Regions from separate parts of the Undibacterium sp. FW305-107 genome, predicted to be linked through region 2. Evidence: predicted binding sites of a transcription regulator. Region 2 holds the regulator's gene; the other holds the start of a gene.
What was found. The regulator FliA, encoded in region 2, starts transcription of late flagellar genes. The targets are predictions, from matches to a motif close to CTAAAGTTTNNNNNNNNNNNGCCGNTA.
Positions count from the first base shown of each region.

Region 1 (9,616 bases), 270 kb from region 2:
ATATTGTGCAAGGCAAAGATATGCTGAAAGCGGTTCCAGCACGTGTTGCCATGGTCTGACAGAATCAGGACGGCGAATCTGCAAAGTTTGCCCACTATGCCATGCCCTTACTGCGTCGGGCAATAAGCGATCCTCTGACCAGTCACCGCCACCAATCACATTACCGGCTCTGGCAGCCAGTACTGCAGTACCCTGCCCGGCTAAAAATGAAGCACGATAGCTTGCCAATACCAATTCTGCTGCAGCTTTGCTGGCACTGTAGGGATCATGTCCGCCCAATTCAGCCGTTTCTGGATAGGGTGCCATCTGTTCGAGATTGCGATAGACTTTATCTGTCGTCACAATCAGTGCAATCTTTACGTCACTACGACCGCGAATTGCCTCCAGCACATTTGCTGTGCCCATGATATTGCTGGCAAACGTCGTCAGGGGTTCACGATAACTTGCGCGTACCAATGCCTGTGCTGCCAAATGGAATACAAACTCTGGCTGACATGCATCCACCGCTGCCGCGACGGCATGAAAGTCACGTATGTCCCCAATGTGGCTGTGAATCTTGTCTTTAATATTCAACAAATCAAACAGGCTGGGTTGGGTTGTCGGCGCTAAAGCCAAGCCGTGTACAGTGGCGCCTATACCGGCCAGCCAATGTGCCAACCAGGCCCCCTTGAAACCGGTATGCCCTGTCAGCAAGACACGCCTCCCGCGCCAGAACGCGGTGTCGACCATGCCTATTTTTGGAGTGTGATTCACCATACTCGCCACGGTGCATTCCCGGATTGCCACAAATCTTCCAGCAGATTTTTCTCGCGCAAAGTATCCATGGGTTGCCAGAATCCTCCATGCTCAAAGGCCATTAACTCCTGACGTTGTGCCAATTCAGCAAGAGGAGCAGCTTCCCAACTAATACTATCATTCTCGATGAAATCCAGTACTTTGGGAGAGAGCACAAAATATCCGCCATTGATCCAACCACCATCACCACGAGGTTTTTCGATAAACCCCGCCACCTGGTTACCATCACGCTCAAGTGCACCATAACGCCCAGGCGGGAGGACCGCTGTAACTGTAGCCAGCTTTCCATGCTGCTTATGAAAAGCGATAGAGGCAGCAATATCCAGATCCGCAACCCCGTCGCCATAGGTAAAACAAAATGCCTCCTCCCCCTGCAAGTAACGGGCGACGCGCTTCAGGCGCCCCCCTGTCATGGTGTCTTCTCCGGTGTCTACCAGAGTAACTTTCCAGGGTTCGGCATGGTGTTCGTGTACTTCCATACTATTATTTTGCATATCGAAGGTTACATCCGACATGTGCAAGAAATAATTGGCAAAATACTCTTTGATCAAATAGCCCTTGTAGCCACAACAAATAACGAATTCATTCACGCCATGCGCCGAATACGACTTCATGATGTGCCAGAGTATGGGATGCCCTCCAATCTCTATCATTGGTTTAGGCTTGAGGTGGGTTTCCTCAGAAATACGGGTACCCAGGCCACCAGCTAAAATAACTGCCTTCACTCTTGATGTCCTTCACAATAAATTTGCCACATCTGGCGGTAAGCTTTTTCTACTGAACGGGCAAAAGCGGGTTCGTTCATGAGTAATGACTGTTCCATTTCCTGACGCAAACCAGCCCTTAAACTACGCAAGCCATCCAGATCATGCGCAAGAATGATCGCTTTTTGCGCATATTCATCTTCAGTATAAGCCTGCCACTCTTCATGCCCGATTGCAGTCAGAATACTCGCACCTATACGGCCAACTGAGGGCCTGTCCGCCAGCGAGATAAAGGGAATGCCCATATACAAAGACTCCAGCAGGGTCGTTCCCGAATTATGCGGGAAGCAATCCAGGCTAATATCCACATGTTTCAGCACCTCCCAGGATGGCGTACTGAACCCTATATGCAAACGCGACCTGTCTATGCCATAGCGCATGAACCGTGATGCCATTTCTTCTTGTACTTGCGGATCTTTAAAGTCACCACTATTAATCATTAATTGCGAATTTGGCATTGCGTCCAGTATCGTCGCCCAGACACGTACAACACGATGATTTATCCTGGTAGAACGTGACAAACTGCCAAAGGTGATCAAACCGGTTGTTTCGAAAGGTGACGGTGTCAGCTCTGCCCTTCGTGTATCTGGTCTGTAAACATAGGCAGGGCCATCCAGGCACCAGACTTTCTCAGAAAATAAATGTGCGCAATTGTCCGTAATTGTAGGCTTGTCAGTCAAGTAATAATCAATAGCACTCAAGCCGGTTGTGTAGCCGTATTCCAGCCAGTGTAAAGAAACCGGCGCAGGTTTGCGTGCGAATACCGGCAAGCGATTACCGTTGGTATGCCCTGCCACATCCACCAGAACATCGATGCCATCGGCACGAATGCGCTCTGCAAGCACGTCATCGGTCATATCCCGGGTCGGAACCCAATGGTCTACCTGCTTTTTATAATAGCTAGTAACCTCGTCCTCGAAAGGTGGATTTGCATAGGCATATATTTCAACCTGCTCTTTGTCATGCCCCTCTATCAATGGCAGAAGGAAATACTTGCAAACATGATTATAAAAAGCTTGTGTCACATACCCCACTTTGAGTCGCTTGCCTGGCAAACGGGCATTTTCAAATTTCCTCCATGTCGTTTTGAGTGGTGCCGTAAAACGCAAATCAAACTCATGGTAGGCGTTATAAATCACTTCCGGTGTCAAATCAGGGTGGTAATTCAGGCAAAATAACAGGTTAGTGTAAATTTTCCGGTTGAACGATGATTGCGCATCCTGCTTGAAGGAAAGAGCCTTGATATAGGCTTCAATGGCTGCATCCAAATGATTCGCTTCGCGCAAGGTATCGCCATAGGCACCCCATATTTCAGGTATATCCTGAGTAATCGTCAGGGCATGCTGGCCACATTCTATGGATTCCTGCACCTGTCCGTTCTGACGCAGTGCATCAATCAGGTTAGGATAGACCTGTGCCAAGTCAGGCTGTAGCTGCAATGCATGTCTGTATTGTTCAATGGCGACGCTGTACATGCCATGCTCGCGATAAGCCAGACCAAGATTATTAAACAGGTAAGGCAAGCCCGGATTCAATTGAACTGCTTTCGATATACTCGCTATCGCCTCTTCTGTTTTACCAATAAAGCGCAGTGCATTACCCAGATTATTAAGCCCCACCACCATATCTGGCTGTATTAACAATGCTTTTTCAAGATAAACAATAGCGTCAGCGCAGCGTTCAAGAGAAATCAACGCATTCCCCATATTCACAAGAATATGGGGGTTATTTGGTAACAGGGTAACTGCCTTGCTTAAGGCTTCAAAAGCCAGGGGGAATTTAGTTTGTTCTATTCTGGCGACACCAAGATAATCCCAAACAATGCCATCGCGTGGCAAATAAGACGACAACCACAAACTAGCTTCTTCCAATTGAGCATACTGCTTCGCCAATAAGTACTTATTAAATATGCCGAAAGCAATCTTCCTGTTGTCGGGGAAATGTGGCATGACGTCGAAGGCCAGTTTTAGATAGCCCATTGCTTCGTCACACTCATTTGTGTCACCAGCAATTCTGGCCAACGCATACAAAGCTTCAGCATGTCGTGGAAAATGCCTGACGATATTCAGGCAAACCTGTTTTGCATCAAGCAGGGCGCCGGAATCAAAAAGTTTATGAACTTCGCGCATTGCTTTTCGCACATCAAAACCTGTTTTTGCCATGACCAGTCCCTGGGTAAGATTTTTTTATCATTAATTATTTTTACAATTACTTCATTTGGCTTACAAATTAACCAAGCAAAATGAATAAAACTGCATGCTTAAATCGGAAAATACCAGAAACCATCATGCTCAGGCTTATTTTATAACTAATGATTTTGTTTCCATGTGTTAAATAAAGCCTGAAAACTAAATCAAATTAGACCCTAAAGTATTTAAAAAAAGCGCCGACAAGCGGAAAGAGTAAAAAAACTTGAGCAGAAAAAATAAGATTTATTTTCAGAAACACGCTAAAACTTTTTTAGTCTCTACCGATACCCTTTACAACGGCGGTCCAATAGTCAGCACGAAAGACCAAAGTTTCAGGCTACTACGCCAAAATTGTATAACTTAGGTAAGGAGAATCACCATGGCTGTCATTAATACCAATATTGCTTCGCTGAATGCGCAACGCAATTTGAGCACATCTCAATCCGCTCTGAATACGTCCCTCCAACGTTTGTCTTCTGGCTTGCGTATCAATAGCGCAAAAGACGATGCTGCTGGCCTGGCGATTTCCGAACGTCTTTCCTCACAAATCGGCGGCTTGAATCAAGCTGCTCGTAATGCAAACGACGGTATCTCTCTGGCGCAAACCGCTGAGGGCGCACTGCAACAAATCGGTGCCAACTTGCAACGTATCCGTGATCTGGCCGTACAATCTGCCAACGGCTCCAACAGCGTTTCTGATCGTGCAGCTCTGAACAACGAAGCAAGTCAGTTGATCTCTGAAATTAACCGCGTTGCCAGCAACACTAACTTCAACGGCGTGAACCTGCTTGACGGTAGCTTCACAGCACAAACTTTCCAAGTTGGTGCTAACGGTACAGCAAACGACCAAATCAGTATCGCTTCCATCTCCAGCGCAAAATCTAGCGCCTTGGGTGTTGGTGCATCTTCCAGCTACGCTACTACAGTAGCCGGTGCCGGTGCAGTTACTACAACAGCTCTGGCTGCTGGTGACCTGTCCATCAACGGCTTCCAGGTTGGCGCATCTGCTGCTGACGGCGTATCTTTCTCCAACTCCACAGGCAGCGGTATCGCAAAAGCAGCAGCAATCAATGCGATCAGCGGTAGCACAGGCGTTACAGCGACTGTAGGTTCCACAACAGTTGCAGGTACAGCCAGCACATCTGCAACAGCGATTGCTTCCGGCGACATCACTATTAACGGCGTGAATCTGGGTGCCTTGAGCGCTTCGACTTCCGGTGCTCAACGTGGTGCTCAAGTTGCTGCAGCGGTTAATGCAATCAGTACACAAACAGGTGTTACAGCTACATTCAATACAACAACTGGTGCAGTTGCACTGGCTGCTGCTGATGGCCGCAACGTTACTGTAACAGCCAGCACAAATGCTGCTGCTGCCGCCGCCAACACAGGTATTACTGTATCGGCAACTGGCGCAACTGATGTCAGCACATCGACACTGTCCCTGACTTCTACCAGCTCTGCAGGTATCACTCTGGCTAACGGTACTGGCACTGGTTTGACAGCAGCCAATCTGACAGGTGGCTTCACTTCTGCCACAGTAACAGTCGGTGCTGGTGTATCCTCACTGAATCTGGGTACTGCTGCCGGGGCCACCGCCGCGCTGACGACCATTGATGCGGCCTTGCAATCGATCAATAGCTCCCGCGCTTCTCTGGGTGCTTATCAGAATCGTTTCTCTTCTGCGATCGAAAGCCTGAACACTAACTCTGAAAACTTGACAGCATCCCGCAGCCGTATCCGTGATGCAGACTTCGCTCAGGAAACTGCTACACTGACACGTGGTCAGGTTCTGCAACAAGCCGGTACTGCGATTCTGGCTCAAGCAAATGCCTTGCCTAACGGTGTTCTGGCCCTGTTGCGTGGTTAATAACAGTAGGCTTATGTAAATTAGGTCTATACTTAAGCTTAAAGCATGTCCCCCTGACCAAATTTTTGGTCAGGGGTATTTTTCTTGAAGGAAAAGATCATGGACATCCGATCGATAGGGAGTGCTTCTCAATCAGGACAACTGATCAATGACCGCATACCTGCTTCAGATGCTGGCGCTACGGTACACAAGTCATCTGCTGCTGTAACCCAAACCATTGATGCTGTCAAAGCGACTTCGTCCGCTACTTCCCCACCCGAAGTAGAGAAAGTGACGAAAGCAGTCAACGATATCAACAAAACGATCCAAGCACTGTCCCAGAACCTGGAATTTAGTGTTGAAGAGCACAGCAATCGTGTCGTGGTCAAAGTTGTTGACCAGCAAACCAAAGAAGTATTGCGTCAGATTCCCTCAGAAGAAGCTCTTGAAATTTCTCGCTCACTCGATAAATTGCAGGGACTATTAATTAAACAGCAAGCATAATTCACAAATATGGCCTTTTTGGGCTAAATTTTAAATTGGCAGGTAAATTCCCCTCTAAAGTCTAGTTTGCCTTAGCCGATAATTTAGTACAGTACGGTCTGACAAGGGGGAATAACGTGGGCATACAATCAACAGGCATAGGCGCAAATCTTGACGTTAATGGCCTGATTACAAAGTTAATGCAGGTTGAAAGCCAACCCCTGACTACATTAGCCAAAAAAGAAGCCAGCTTTCAAGCAAAGCTGTCCGCTTACGGCTCACTCAATAGTGCGCTTGGCATTTTTCAATCGAATGTGACCGGCCTGAGCAATCTCGGGACTTTCCAGACACTGACTGCCAGTTCTGGAGATAGTTCGATAGTCTCGGCAACTACGACCAGTGTTAGCACACAGGGCAGCTACAATATCAACGTCAGCAAGCTTGCCCAGGCGCAAACTATTTCAAGTGCAGGTCAACTCAGTACCACAGCCAGCATCGGTAGCGGAACCAGCACGACCATCAGCTTCCAGTTTGGCACCATTACCGGCGGTAGCGCCACCAATGGCGTCTATAGTGGCTCTACATTTACCCAGGACGCTGGTCAGGCAACCGGCACGGTAACTATTGATGGCGCCAATAATTCACTGCAAGGTATACGTGATGCGATCAATGCCGCCAATGTGGGTGTCAATGCGACTATCGTTGGCGATGGCAGCGCAACACCTTACCATCTGGTGCTTAATTCCAGTAAAACAGGGGCTGCATCCAGCCTGAAAATCAGTGCTACCGGTGATGCAGCGATTCAAAACCTGCTAAATTACGACCCTGCCGGTACACAAAACCTGACGGAAACAACGACTGCGCAAAATGCCGCACTGACCGTCAATGGCATTTCCATTTCCAGTGCCTCCAATGCAGTCACTGGTGCGATTCAGGGCACCACCCTCAATGTTGGCAAGGTTGGCACAACCTCACTGACACTTACCACCAATACCAGTGGCATCCAGTCCGCGATCAATGGCTTTGTCAAAGGCTATAACGATCTGCAGTCCACATTAAAGAACCTGACTGGCTATGATGCAAATACCAAAAAAGGCGGCATCCTGATTGGTGATTCGACTGCCCGCAATGTACAAAGCCAGATTCGCTCTACCCTGACCGCAGGTGTGAATGGCCTGGGTGGTAATATCACGACGCTTGCCAGCATAGGTATCAATTTTCAAAAAGACGGCACCCTGGCGATAGATTCAAGTAAATTACAGAGTGCGTTAAACACTAATTACAGTGAAATCAGCGGTTTGTTTGCCTCTGTTGGTAAAGCCACAGACAGCCTGATCAGCTACAGCAGCTCAACCAGCGCTTCGCAACAAGGTTCTTATGCTGTTGAAGTCTCCGCGATTGCCACACAAGGTGGTCTGCTGGGAAATCTTGACCTGACTACCGGCAATACAACGATTGCAGCCAGCACAACAGTCAATGTCACACTGGATGGTAAAACCGCATCGGTATCCCTGGCTGCCGGCTCATATACCTCATCCGCACTCGCCACTTTGATACAGACGTCGATCAATGGCAATTCAATATTCAAAGATAATGGTTCGACCGTAGTTGCAACCATCAATGGCAGTGGTTTTCTGCAATTGCAATCCACTCGCTACGGCAGTGCATCCAACGTCACGCTGGCCGATGGCACAGGAACAGGCGCAGCTTCATTGACTGGCACCTCGCTGGCCGGAACGGCTGGCGTTGATGTTGCAGGTAAAATTAATGGCGTCACTGCATCTGGAGTTGGTCAATATCTGACAGGTGCGGCCAGTACGCCAACTGAAGGGCTGAAGATATTGGTTAGCGGCGGTGCCATTGGTGCTCGCGGGACATTGAATTTCTCCAAAGGCTATGCAACACAGATATCTTCCCTGCTCTCTACCGTTGTCGGTACTTCAGGCTCGATATCCAGCGCTAGTGATGGCATTAACAGAAGTATCAAAGATATCGGCAAACAACGCGATACTTTGAATAGTCGTTTATTCGATGTAGAAGCGCGTTATCGTGCGCAATTTACTGCTTTGGATAGAATTGTAAGCAACCTCAATAATACGAGTTCGTTTCTTACTCAGCAATTAGCAGCATTAACTGCAAGTACGAAATAAATTCAGTAAGCAATCAGAAAATACCAGAGAGGATAAATCGCTATGTTTGGCTCATCTCAAGTGCGCGGCGCAAATGCCTATGCAAAAGTTGGCATTGAGACTGGCGTTGTTGCTGCCAGTCCCCACAAATTAATAGTCATGCTGTTTGATGGAGCCATAGTTGCCATTTCAAATGCCGTGCATCATTTGAGTACAGGAGATGTCGCCTCCAAAGGTCAGGCTATTTCAAAAGCAATAGCGATTATTGAAAACGGCTTGCGTGCCAGCCTGGATAAAAAAGCCGGTGGTGAAATTGCTGTCAGTCTGGACTCATTGTACGAGTACATGACGGCCAGGCTATTGCAAGCCAATCTGGAAAATAACGACCATATGCTCACTGAAGTTCAGAATTTATTGCGTGACCTGAAAACTTCCTGGGAAGCCATTGCCCCCACTAAAGAGGTCATTACTGAAGCCCCGAAAATGAATGTTGACCCATTGTCACCTCGTCCTGCCAACTTTGTTGAGGCTTGAATCAAGATGAATAGTCTGGAACTGATCTCATTGTATGAAAATGTTGCTTCGATTACAGGCAACATGCTGGAAGCTGCACGCTCAGGAAATTGGGAATTGCTGGAACAACTGGAAAGTGATTGCTCCAGTCGCGTACAAACCATACGTGAAAGCGAGATTCCTTTTGATCTGCCTGCAGATATGCGTGACAAGAAAGTCCGCATCATCAAAAAAATTCTTGCTGACGACAAGGAAATCCGTGACATTACTGAACCATGGATGGCGCAGTTGTCAGATATGATGAAAAATTCCAGTACCAACAGAAAATTATCCAATGCTTATGGTGCAGGTAATACAGCCTGATTTTTATGGCTACCCGACTCGATATCCTGTCCAAACCAGTTGCCAATATCGAGGCACCAGCAGCTGCACTATCAATTAGCGAAACCAAGCAGGACATCACCCCGAAACTGGCACAGCTTGTTACCGGGCAATTGCTCAAGGGCGAGATCCTGTCAAAATTGATGGACGGCAGCTTTACCGTCAGAGTAGCTGGTATTACTGCCAAAATGATGTTACCCGAAGGTAGCAAGACGGGTGACCAAATTCCATTGCGCCTTATTGCTACCGAGCCTCGCCCCACATTCCTGCTGGAACATGACGGCGACGCTCACTTCCCGACCCCACTACCGCAAAATTACGCCACAGGTGCAGAGAAACGCCAGCAACTGCCTGCCAGTAATTATCTGGGCGTTGTTGCTGACGAAGTTGAGACACCCAGCTCTCAAACTACCGCCAGGACAGGTATTCCAGAGTCTGGCGTCAAAGCCGATACTTCCAGCATAGTCAATCTGTCCGTCAACGAAGCTGGCAAAAAAATCAGCAATGATGCCAGCA
Region 1 covers NZ_JBYTAV010000008.1:351,725-361,340, reverse strand. Annotated here, with positions in the region: gene rfbG (CDP-glucose 4,6-dehydratase) at 1-786, opposite strand, end outside; gene rfbF (glucose-1-phosphate cytidylyltransferase) at 750-1,520, opposite strand; gene AC3WQT_RS19580 (O-linked N-acetylglucosamine transferase, SPINDLY family protein) at 1,517-3,721, opposite strand; gene AC3WQT_RS19575 (flagellin N-terminal helical domain-containing protein) at 4,128-5,615, shown strand; gene AC3WQT_RS19570 (flagellar protein FlaG) at 5,715-6,098, shown strand; gene fliD (flagellar filament capping protein FliD) at 6,215-8,227, shown strand; gene fliS (flagellar export chaperone FliS) at 8,270-8,740, shown strand; gene AC3WQT_RS19555 (flagellar protein FliT) at 8,747-9,082, shown strand; gene fliK (flagellar hook-length control protein FliK) at 9,088-9,616, shown strand, end outside.
Region 1: the regulator FliA is predicted to act here: its motif matches at 6,153-6,179, upstream of fliD (flagellar filament capping protein FliD).

Region 2 (9,616 bases):
GGCATTGGCCAGATTGCTGGTTACCACATTCAGGCGCTGTGACTGCGCACTCATGGCTGATCCGGCAACATTGAAGACATTAAAGAGTGACATGATGATTATCCTTGTATCGCTGCCAACATATTCTTGATCTGCATATTGATAATGGTCAGGCTGGCTTCATAACGCAGGGCATTGTCGGTAAACTGATTACGCTCCACATCCATATCAACAGTATTACCATCGACGCTACCTTGTACTGTGGGGCGGTATTGTGGCGTCATGCCTGCTACGCTACCCGGTGTGTCGATGTGCTGGGCTGCGGTCTTGCTCAAGGCTGTCGGTGACTGGTTCAGGTTTTGCCCCAGGGCATGGCTGAGTGCGCTGGAGAAATCAATATCCTTCGCCTTGTAATTAGGTGTGTCAGCATTGGCAATATTGGATGCCAGCAATTGCTGACGCTGCCCCCGGACTGACAAGGCAGTCTCGTGGAATTTCAAAAAGTCATCTAATCTGCCAACCATCTTTCTCTCCTCTGCCACTGTGCTTTACTCATAAGGCACACAAGGGTTTTCTATACCTTGCATCTTATTCGCCACAGGACAAGTTTGATCAGGCAAGCAGAAAGGGAAAAGCCCGTTTATTCAAGCATTCAAAAAAGCCTGTGAATCCTAAAATAGAGTTCAGAACAATCCAGGCAGGAAACATGATGAAAGCCGCAAAGAAATTAAGCAGAATCGTCAGCAAGCAAGTTTTGACACTATCGCTGCTCGGCTTCACATGCCTTGGTCAGGCGGCACCTGCAACCCAGGCCCAGGACACTGCACAGTTGCGCCAGATTGCACTGGACTTTTTGACACTACAGGCATCAGGCCTGAGCAATGAAGTAGTGGTGAGCGTGGGTGAGGTTGATAAACGACTCAACTTGCAGGCTTGCGATAATCCCAATCCCTATCTATTGCCAGGCAGCAAGCCATGGGGCAAAGTGACCCTGGCGATACGCTGTACTGCACCTGCCCCCTGGCTGGTTTATCTGCAGGCAAATGTACAAGTCACGGCGGATTATTATGTTGCAGCCAACGCCCTTACTCATGGGCAAGTCATTTCACTAAACGATTTAAGCAAGCAAAGAGGCGATATCTCAAAATTGCCAGCCGGTGTCATCACTGCTCCTGAGCAAGCGATCGGTAAAAGCATGCAGGTTTCCATGGCCTCTGGCAGCGTCATGCGTCTGGATGCCTTGAAGAGTCCTGCCGTAGTTCAACAGGGACAATCTGTGCGGGTAGTCAGCAATGGGCCTGGTTTCCAAGTAGCAACAGATGCCATTGCGCTCAATAACGCAGCAGATGGGCAGATTGCCAAGGCCAAAACCAGCTCTGGACAAACCGTCAGCGGTGTTGCCAAGAATGGTGGCATTATAGAAATAGTTTACTGATAGCAAGATATTTAGCCTATAGAATTAAATGTATGCAATATTTTTTCACAGTAAGGTTAAAGTTTAAAATTACACAGCCGATAAACTGGATGTAGATGTTTGTAAGTCCCACACTAGAGGGTATCGCTGTGAAAATTGATGACGCACTGAATAAGACCGCGGGGCTACCAGTAAGCCCGCAACAGGCTCGCACGGAAAAACCCGCGGAAACTGCGGCACCCGTGACGAATTCGTCGAAAGTACAAATTTCGACCCTGTCCACACAGTTGCAAGCCTTGCAAAGTACGCAGGCCAGCAATGCTGTGTTTGAGACGAAGAAGGTGGAAGCGATCAAGCTGGCCATTTCCGAAGGACGCTTTCAGGTGAATTCGGAAAAAGTCGCTGATGGGCTTCTGGAAACAGTTAAAGATTTGCTCAACGCCAGAAAACGCTAAAATGAACGCAACAAGTTCCGGACACGCTGCCATTCAACAATGCCTGCAGGAAGAAGTGAGCGTCATGTCGTCGCTCGCCGAGTTGCTTAAGCAAGAGCAATCTGCACTGGTTGAAAGCGATATTGTCCAGCTCAATGACTTTACCCAGAGCAAGGGACAACTTGTAGTCAAAATGACGGAACTGGAAAAAAAGCGTAACAGCTTTTTGAGTGAACTTGGATTTAACGCTGATATTGACGGCATGCAAGCTTATTTGCAGCAAGCCGACGATGCCCAGACTGTCGCCAAACACTGGGATGCGCTACTACAACTGACTGTGCAAGCCAAAGAAGATAATCGCACCAACGGTTCACTGATTAACCGTCGATTGTCGCTGAATCAGGCAACCTTAAATCTGCTGCAACAAAATACAAATCAGGCTGGGTCCATGTATGGCCCAAATGGTCAATCGACTGTCAAAAGCACGCCAGGTAAAGGCTATATCGCCACCTAAGACTGACGTGACACTTTGTCATGCGTCTGTCCTCGCCCTTTCCGGGCAAACCTCAACGAATTTAAGGCCTCACCGCAGTTTGAGGCAAGGAAGCTGCGGCTGGCCTTGCAGCTTGTGCGGGCAATGATGTTGCAGCAGGCGCAGATGCTGGCACTAAAGGCACTTCTACTACGGGCTCTGGCAAGACTGCCAGTATGGTGACAGATACACGCCGGTTCCTGGCTCTCCCTTCTGGTGTCTCATTGTCGCTCACTGGTAATTTCGCCCCCTGCCCTACTGCTGTCACCCGGTTTTCATCGACACCGTTCTCTGTGAGCAAACGGGCAACGGTACTGGCTCGTACGGCAGACAATTCCCAGTTAGAGGGGAAAATAGAGTTTTTGATAGGCAGATTATCGGTATGGCCTTCTACCTGTATCGCATGGGTATCGATCTTGAGAACACCGGCAATGGCTTTCAGCGCCTGTATGGAATCGATATTCAGACGCGCATCACCCGGTGCAAACAAAAGGCTGGCATTAATTTCTATGGTGATACCACGGCTGGTCTGGGTCACCCTCACCTTGCCTTCGCGCACCAAAGGCTCCAGCACGGTCAGGATGTCCTTGGCCATGGTGGTCATTTGCGCTCTCTCCTTGCGCAAGCCTTCGCTGATGCGGTTTTTGACCAGCGGCAAAGGATCAAGTTTGATTTTTTGCTCAACTGGCGCGTCAACAGGCTTGGGATTAACCGTCATAACCTTGCCAAATGCACCAGTCAGCGAATTTGACAAGACCCGGTACTTGCCCTCATTCAGCGAGGATATCGCATACATGACGACAAAAAAAGCAAACAGCAAGGTAATAAAATCCGCGTAAGAAACCAGCCACCTCTCATGGTTTTCTGGTTCTTCGTGGTATTTTTTTCTTGCCATAAGTATATTTTCTCAGTCTAGCCTTAGTCTGGCATTACCTGGTAGCCTTACCGTCAGTTGCGATGATTGGTCAGTCTTTCTTCCACCACACGCGGGCTGTCGCCCAAAGCGATGCTATAAAAAATATCAGACAACATTTCACGCCGCGTCACTTCTCGGCCTATGATTTCTTTCAGCTTATGGCTGACTGGCAAGAACAATAAGTTGGCCATGCCCACACCATAGATCGTGGCAACAAAGGCAACAGCAATACCACCACCAAGTTTGGATGGATCACTAAGGTTTTCCATCACGTGTATCAACCCCAGCACGGCACCCAGGATACCTATGGTCGGGGAATAACCACCTGCTGCTTCCCAAATTTTAGCGGCCTGGCGCTGCTCCATTTCATAGAGCGATATATCGACATCAAGTATGTCTTTCAGGCGTATCGGGTCTATGCCATCAATCACCAGACGCAGGCCCTTGCCTATGAAGGGATCGGTCGAAGCGTTCATATAACGCTCCAGACTCAGAAAACCTTCGCGTCTGGCGACCACGCTCCAGATCAGCGCATCCGCGACATTTTTTTTGCTGCTGTCCGGCGGTTCAGACACCACCCAGCGCAGCATGCGCACACCGCGCATAAAGGTATTGAGCCTGCTTTGCAACAGCACTGCACCCAGGGTACCAATCACCACAATCACAAAAGCAGCAGGTTGCACCAGCGAAGACAGGCGCCCACCTTCAATCAACTGTCCGCTGACGATGCCTAACACCACCAGTATCAAACCAACTATGCTAGCCCAGTCCACGCTTTCTCCCTTAAGTATGCCCTGAGCCTGGCCACAGCCTGACTATGTAATTGTGAGACGCGTGATTCTGACACCCCCATCACGGCACCGATTTCTTTAAGATTTAATTCCTGCTCATAGTACAGACCCATGAGCAGTTTCTCTCGCTCTGGCAGACTGTCTATCGCGCCGATGACAGCATCGCGGAAGTCGTCATTCAGCAAATCCTGTAGCGGATCGCCAGAAAAATCCGAGCAATAATGATCGAGAAAATGTTCCTTGGTATCTGAATCATGAAAGTCTTCGTAGTACACGAGTTGATGCCCGCCACTGTCAGTGAGCAGGTTCTGGTACTCTTCCAGGCTGAGCTTGAGCGACTTCGCCACTTCGGTTTCCAGTGGTGGTCGCCCCAGCTTTTGCTGCAACACATTCATGGCATTTTCTATCTTGCGCATGTTCTGGCGCACGCCACGCGGCAACCAGTCACTACTGCGCAATTCATCCAGCATGGCACCCCGTATGCGTTGCACCGCATAGGTTTCAAACTGTGCTCCATGGGTGTCTTCATAGCGGTTAACGGCATCCAGCAGGCCTATCATACCGGCCTGCACAAGATCGTCTACCTCCACACTGGGAGGCAGGCGCGCCTTCAACTGGTAAGCCAGACGCTTGACCAGGGGCGCATGCTCCCTTAAAAGGAAGTTTTTATCTGATTTTCCGCTAGCGGTGTACATTTTTTGATTACATTCCGAGACCGACACCCAGCTCAGGGACTCCCTCTAAACATAATGTGGAACGCGCGGTCTTCGCCAATTGTTCAGCCAGCCGGGAGAATGCCAGCGAAGCAAGGGCTTTAGGAAAAGCATCAATCACAGAGCGTCCCAAATGTGCAGCCTTTCTTACATGTTCATCTTCCGGCACATTGCCGACGTAGTGCAGTGGCACTGCCAGATAACGGCTGGCCGCCTGCGCCATATTTGTATAAATCAATCTCGCCTCTTTTTCCGATGCACCGGACACTAAAATACCATAACCACGCCTGCCAAGCCGATTGCTCACTCGCTTGATCAGGCCATAAGCAGCCTTGATCATGTCGGGATCAGCTGAAACCTGTATTACTAGTTCGCTGTCGTCCAGCGTCGCCAACGGAAAACTGTCATCCAGATTGATCTCGCTATCCACGATGACCAGATCAGCACGGTTCGCCGCCACATCAAACACTTTGGACAATTGCCGCGTATTTTCTGGCGGCAGCCATGCATGGCGCGCCAACATCGTCACCGACAAGCCGGAAGCAACCAATTTCACTGCTTCCTTCATTGTACGCTGTTGTTTCGCTACATCCAATAAGGTCTGATCAAGGTTGGCATTCAACCATGCGCCAACACTATTCTCTGATGAACGAGCGTCCACCATCAACACCTGGTTACCCTGACGTGCCAGCGACACCCCCAGATTGACCAGCATGCCGCTTTTTTCATCTTCCCTCAATGCTGACAAAAAGGTAAACACTCTTGGTTTTGGCCCAGCCAGCATGCGGCGCAGGCCTTCAGCCTGATCGAAACTAGCCAAGGGACACCTCCTGACCAGCACGTCCTGATGCCTGTGCAGCCGTGACTGCACCAGCCATCAGCAGAGGCAATTCTTCATCGAGATAACGGAAAGCGGCCGTTTCGCGCTTGAGTTTGAAAGCACGGTCTATCAGATACAGCTTGTTGGCAATATGCAGGTCTTCCGGCACACGCTGGCCACTGGCAACGTAATACACCATAAGCTTCTGGCGTATCGCAATATCGAGTGCGCCACCTATCGTCGCTGCCTCATCGAGCTTGGTCAAAATGCAACCTGCCAGACCATTCCCCTGATAAGCACGCACCACTTCACTCAAGGTTTCACCTGTCGATGTCGCATTCAGGCACAGCAAGCGCTTCACCGGAGTGTCTGTTCCTGACAACATCGCCACTTGCTCAGTCACCATTTTGTCGCGCTGACTGACACCGACTGTATCGATCAGCACCGTATGCTTGTTCTTGAGCTCGGACAAGGCAATGCGCAAATCAGCCTCATCCTTGACGGCATGCACCATCACACCCAGGATTTTGCCGTAGATACGCAATTGTTCAAAGCCGCCGATACGATAACCATCTGTAGTAATCAATGCCAGCTTGGAGGGGCCATGGCGCATGACGCAACGAGCAGCCAGCTTGGCCGTAGTCGTAGTCTTGCCTACACCTGTAGGGCCGACCAGGGCATACACGCCGCCCTTTTCCAGCATTTCATTTTCATTATCGATAGTGGACAGATTGCGTACCAGCACATTCTTGATCCAGTCCAGGCCATTCTCAACCTTGCCAGTTTCTGGCAGTTTTTCTACCAGATAGCGGGACAGGCTGGCGCTAAAGCCAGTAGCCAGCAATTCACGCAGGATTTCTGCTTTTTGCGGCTGGCGTTTTTGCGTCTGCGTCCATGATATCTCTGCCAGTTGCGATTCCAGCATACTGCGCATGGAGCGTATTTCTGACATCACATCATTGAGTTCATTGGCGCTCACCGGCGCTTCGATTTCACTGGTGAAAGCAGATGCGCTGGTCACAGACTTGAAAGTCGGCACACTTGCAGGCGCGTCCATGGAGCGTTCAAAAGCACGCGGCCTGATGACAGCATCCTCTGGCTGGAAACGCGGCGCAAAGCGCGGCACTTCAGGTACCGGTGCCTCATCACTGGAAGCTGGCTCAATGGCGCTGATGGCTTCATCGGCCATCGCCAGAATCTCCACCTTGCCGCCCACATTACGGTTCGACAGGATCACGGCATCCGCCCCCAAAGCATCGCGCAGCATGCGCAAAGCTTCGCGAGAAGTATTCGCGGTAAATTTTCTGACGTTCATGATTGACCTCCGACCAGACTGGTGACTCTAATGGTTTTTGTTTCAGGTACTTCTGCGTGTGACAGGACTTTGAGTTGCGGCAAATTGCGGCGCAAGAAGCGCGACAGCAAGGCACGTAATGGTGCTGGCACCAGCAAGACTGGAGTCAGGCCCATTTGTTCCTGATGCTGGGCTGCAGCCTCGGTCTGGCTCGCCAGGGTATCGGCCAGACCAGGTTCTATGCCAGAACCATCAGCACCGCTGGTTTGCAGGGCTTGCATCAACAGGCGTTCAAGGCGGCTATCCAGGGTCATGACCGTCATCTCATTCCCGGTCGGGAAGATTTGCTGGACGATGGCACGACCCAGTGCAATCCTGACCTGCGCCGTCAGCTCATTGGCATCCTGGGTATGCATGGACTGCTCGGACAGCGTCTCAATGATGGTACGCATGTCACGGATATGCACACCTTCGATGAGCAGGTTCTGCAATACTTTTTGCAGGATGGACAAAGGCAGGGCTTTTGGCACCAGTTCTTCCACCATTTTTGGCATGTCTTTCGCCAGATGATCCATCAACAACTGTACTTCCTGACGACCCAGCAATTCAGCCGCGTGACTGGTGATCAGGTGATTCAAATGGGTAGCGATAACGGTGCCGGAATCAACCACGGTATAACCCATGGCTTGTGCCTGTTCGCGCATGGCAGCCTCTATCCAGACCGCAGGCAAGCCAAAGGCAGGATCATTGGTGACAGCACCAGGCAAATTGCCAGTCACCATACCCGGGTTGATGGCCAGATACTGACCACTGAGCGCTTCACCGGCACCAACTTCAACACCTTTCAGGGTAATCCTGTAAGCCGAAGGTTTCAGTTCCAGATTGTCGCGGATATGGACAGGTGGCGACAAAAAACCAACTTCCTGGGCGAATTTTTTGCGTATGCCTTTGATACGGCGCAAGAGTTCGCCACCCTGGTTCTTATCTACCAGTGGGATCAGGCGATAACCAACTTCCAGGCCCAGGGTATCGACAGGCAAAATATCTTGCCAGGTCGCTTCTTCCATTTCCTGACCGGCATTAGCAGGAGCTTCGACTTTTTCTTCAATGACCGGAGGCATCTGGGCGCGCTTGTTCAACAAATAGCCGCCGCCACAAAGCACTGCTGCCAACAAAATAAAGGCGATATGCGGCATGCCGGGTATCAGGCCCATGCCACCTATGATGCCGCCGGTGATGATCATGACCTGGGGCTTGGCAAACAGCTGTCCTATCAACTGCCCACTGATATCCTGGTCACTGGCTACACGAGAAACCACAACACCGGCTGCCGTTGAAATGATCAGCGAAGGTATTTGTGCTACCAGTCCATCACCGATCGCCAGCAATGTATAGTTTTTCAGGGCGGTAGCAAAATCGAGATCGTGCTGCACCATGCCGACAACCAGACCACCAACGATATTAATGACAGTGACCATGATGCCTGCCACCGCGTCACCACGCACGTATTTACTGGCACCGTCCATGGCGCCATAGAATTCTGCTTCTTGCGCCACTTCAGTACGGCGGCGACGCGCTTCCTGTTCAGCGATCAGACCGGCATTCAAGTCAGCATCAATCGCCATTTGTTTGCCTGGCATCGCGTCCAGGGCGAAACGCGCACCCACCTCGGCAATACGGCCAGCGCCCTTGGTGACGACGGTAAAGTTAATGATGGTCAGGATAACGAAGACCACGATACCAACGGTGTAATTACCACCAATCAAAAAGTGACCAAAGGCTTCGATCACTTTACCGGCGGCATCCGGGCCAGTATGACCTTCAGTCAGTACCACGCGGGTAGAAGCCACGTTCAGGGACAGGCGCAACATGGTACTGACCAGCAGTACAGTAGGAAACACCATGAAATCCAGCGGTTTGACTGTATACAAGCTGGTCAGCAAAACGATAATCGCAATCGCGATATTGAAGCTGAAAAACACGTCCAGAACAAACGCTGGCAGAGGCAAGATCATCATCGCCAACATCAGGATGATGAGGAAAGGCGCCGCCAGCGCTCTGGTATTTATGCCATTCATCCAGGCAGGTAAGGTGAAACTATTCATGCTCGGACTCCTGCTTGATTATCTGCTTGATTTTGTGTTTGGTTATTAGGATCAAGCTCTGGTGGTACATATAGATCATTTGGTTCTACAGGTTTGTTGCCGCCGACTTTGGTGTAACTGCGCAATTGATACACATAGGCCAGCACTTCTGCCACGGCGGCATACAGGGCTTCAGGTATCTCATCACCAAGGTCAGTATGTTTGTACAACGCACGTGCCAATGGCGGCGCTTCCAGCAAGGGCACATTGTGTTCCTTCGCCAGTTCACGGATTTTGGCAGCAACTGCATCAGCCCCCTTGGCGATGACCTTAGGCGCACCATTGCCGCCTTCGGTATATTTCAGGGCGACAGCAAAGTGAGTCGGGTTGGTGACAACGACGTCAGCAGTCGGGATTTCAGACATCATGCGGCGGCGTGCCATCTCACGCTGCTGGGCGCGAATTTTCGCCTTGATTTGTGGATTACCGTTCGCTTCTTTGGATTCCTGCACCACTTCCTGATGCGTCATCTTCAGCTTTTCAGCGTATTGCCACATCTGGTAAGGTGCATCAATCGCGGCGATCACGGCCAGCGAGCCAACGATGGCCAGAAAACATACACCCATCATGTGGCCGACG
Region 2 covers NZ_JBYTAV010000008.1:84,508-94,123, reverse strand. Annotated here, with positions in the region: gene flgC (flagellar basal body rod protein FlgC) at 1-93, opposite strand, end outside; gene flgB (flagellar basal body rod protein FlgB) at 99-503, opposite strand; gene flgA (flagellar basal body P-ring formation chaperone FlgA) at 686-1,414, shown strand; gene flgM (flagellar biosynthesis anti-sigma factor FlgM) at 1,543-1,848, shown strand; gene AC3WQT_RS18365 (flagella synthesis protein FlgN) at 1,850-2,341, shown strand; gene motD (flagellar motor protein MotD) at 2,403-3,254, opposite strand; gene AC3WQT_RS18355 (flagellar motor protein) at 3,308-4,048, opposite strand; gene AC3WQT_RS18350 (RNA polymerase sigma factor FliA) at 4,030-4,761, opposite strand; gene AC3WQT_RS18345 (MinD/ParA family ATP-binding protein) at 4,769-5,599, opposite strand; gene flhF (flagellar biosynthesis GTPase FlhF) at 5,592-6,914, opposite strand; gene flhA (flagellar biosynthesis protein FlhA) at 6,911-8,998, opposite strand; gene flhB (flagellar biosynthesis protein FlhB) at 8,995-9,616, opposite strand, start outside.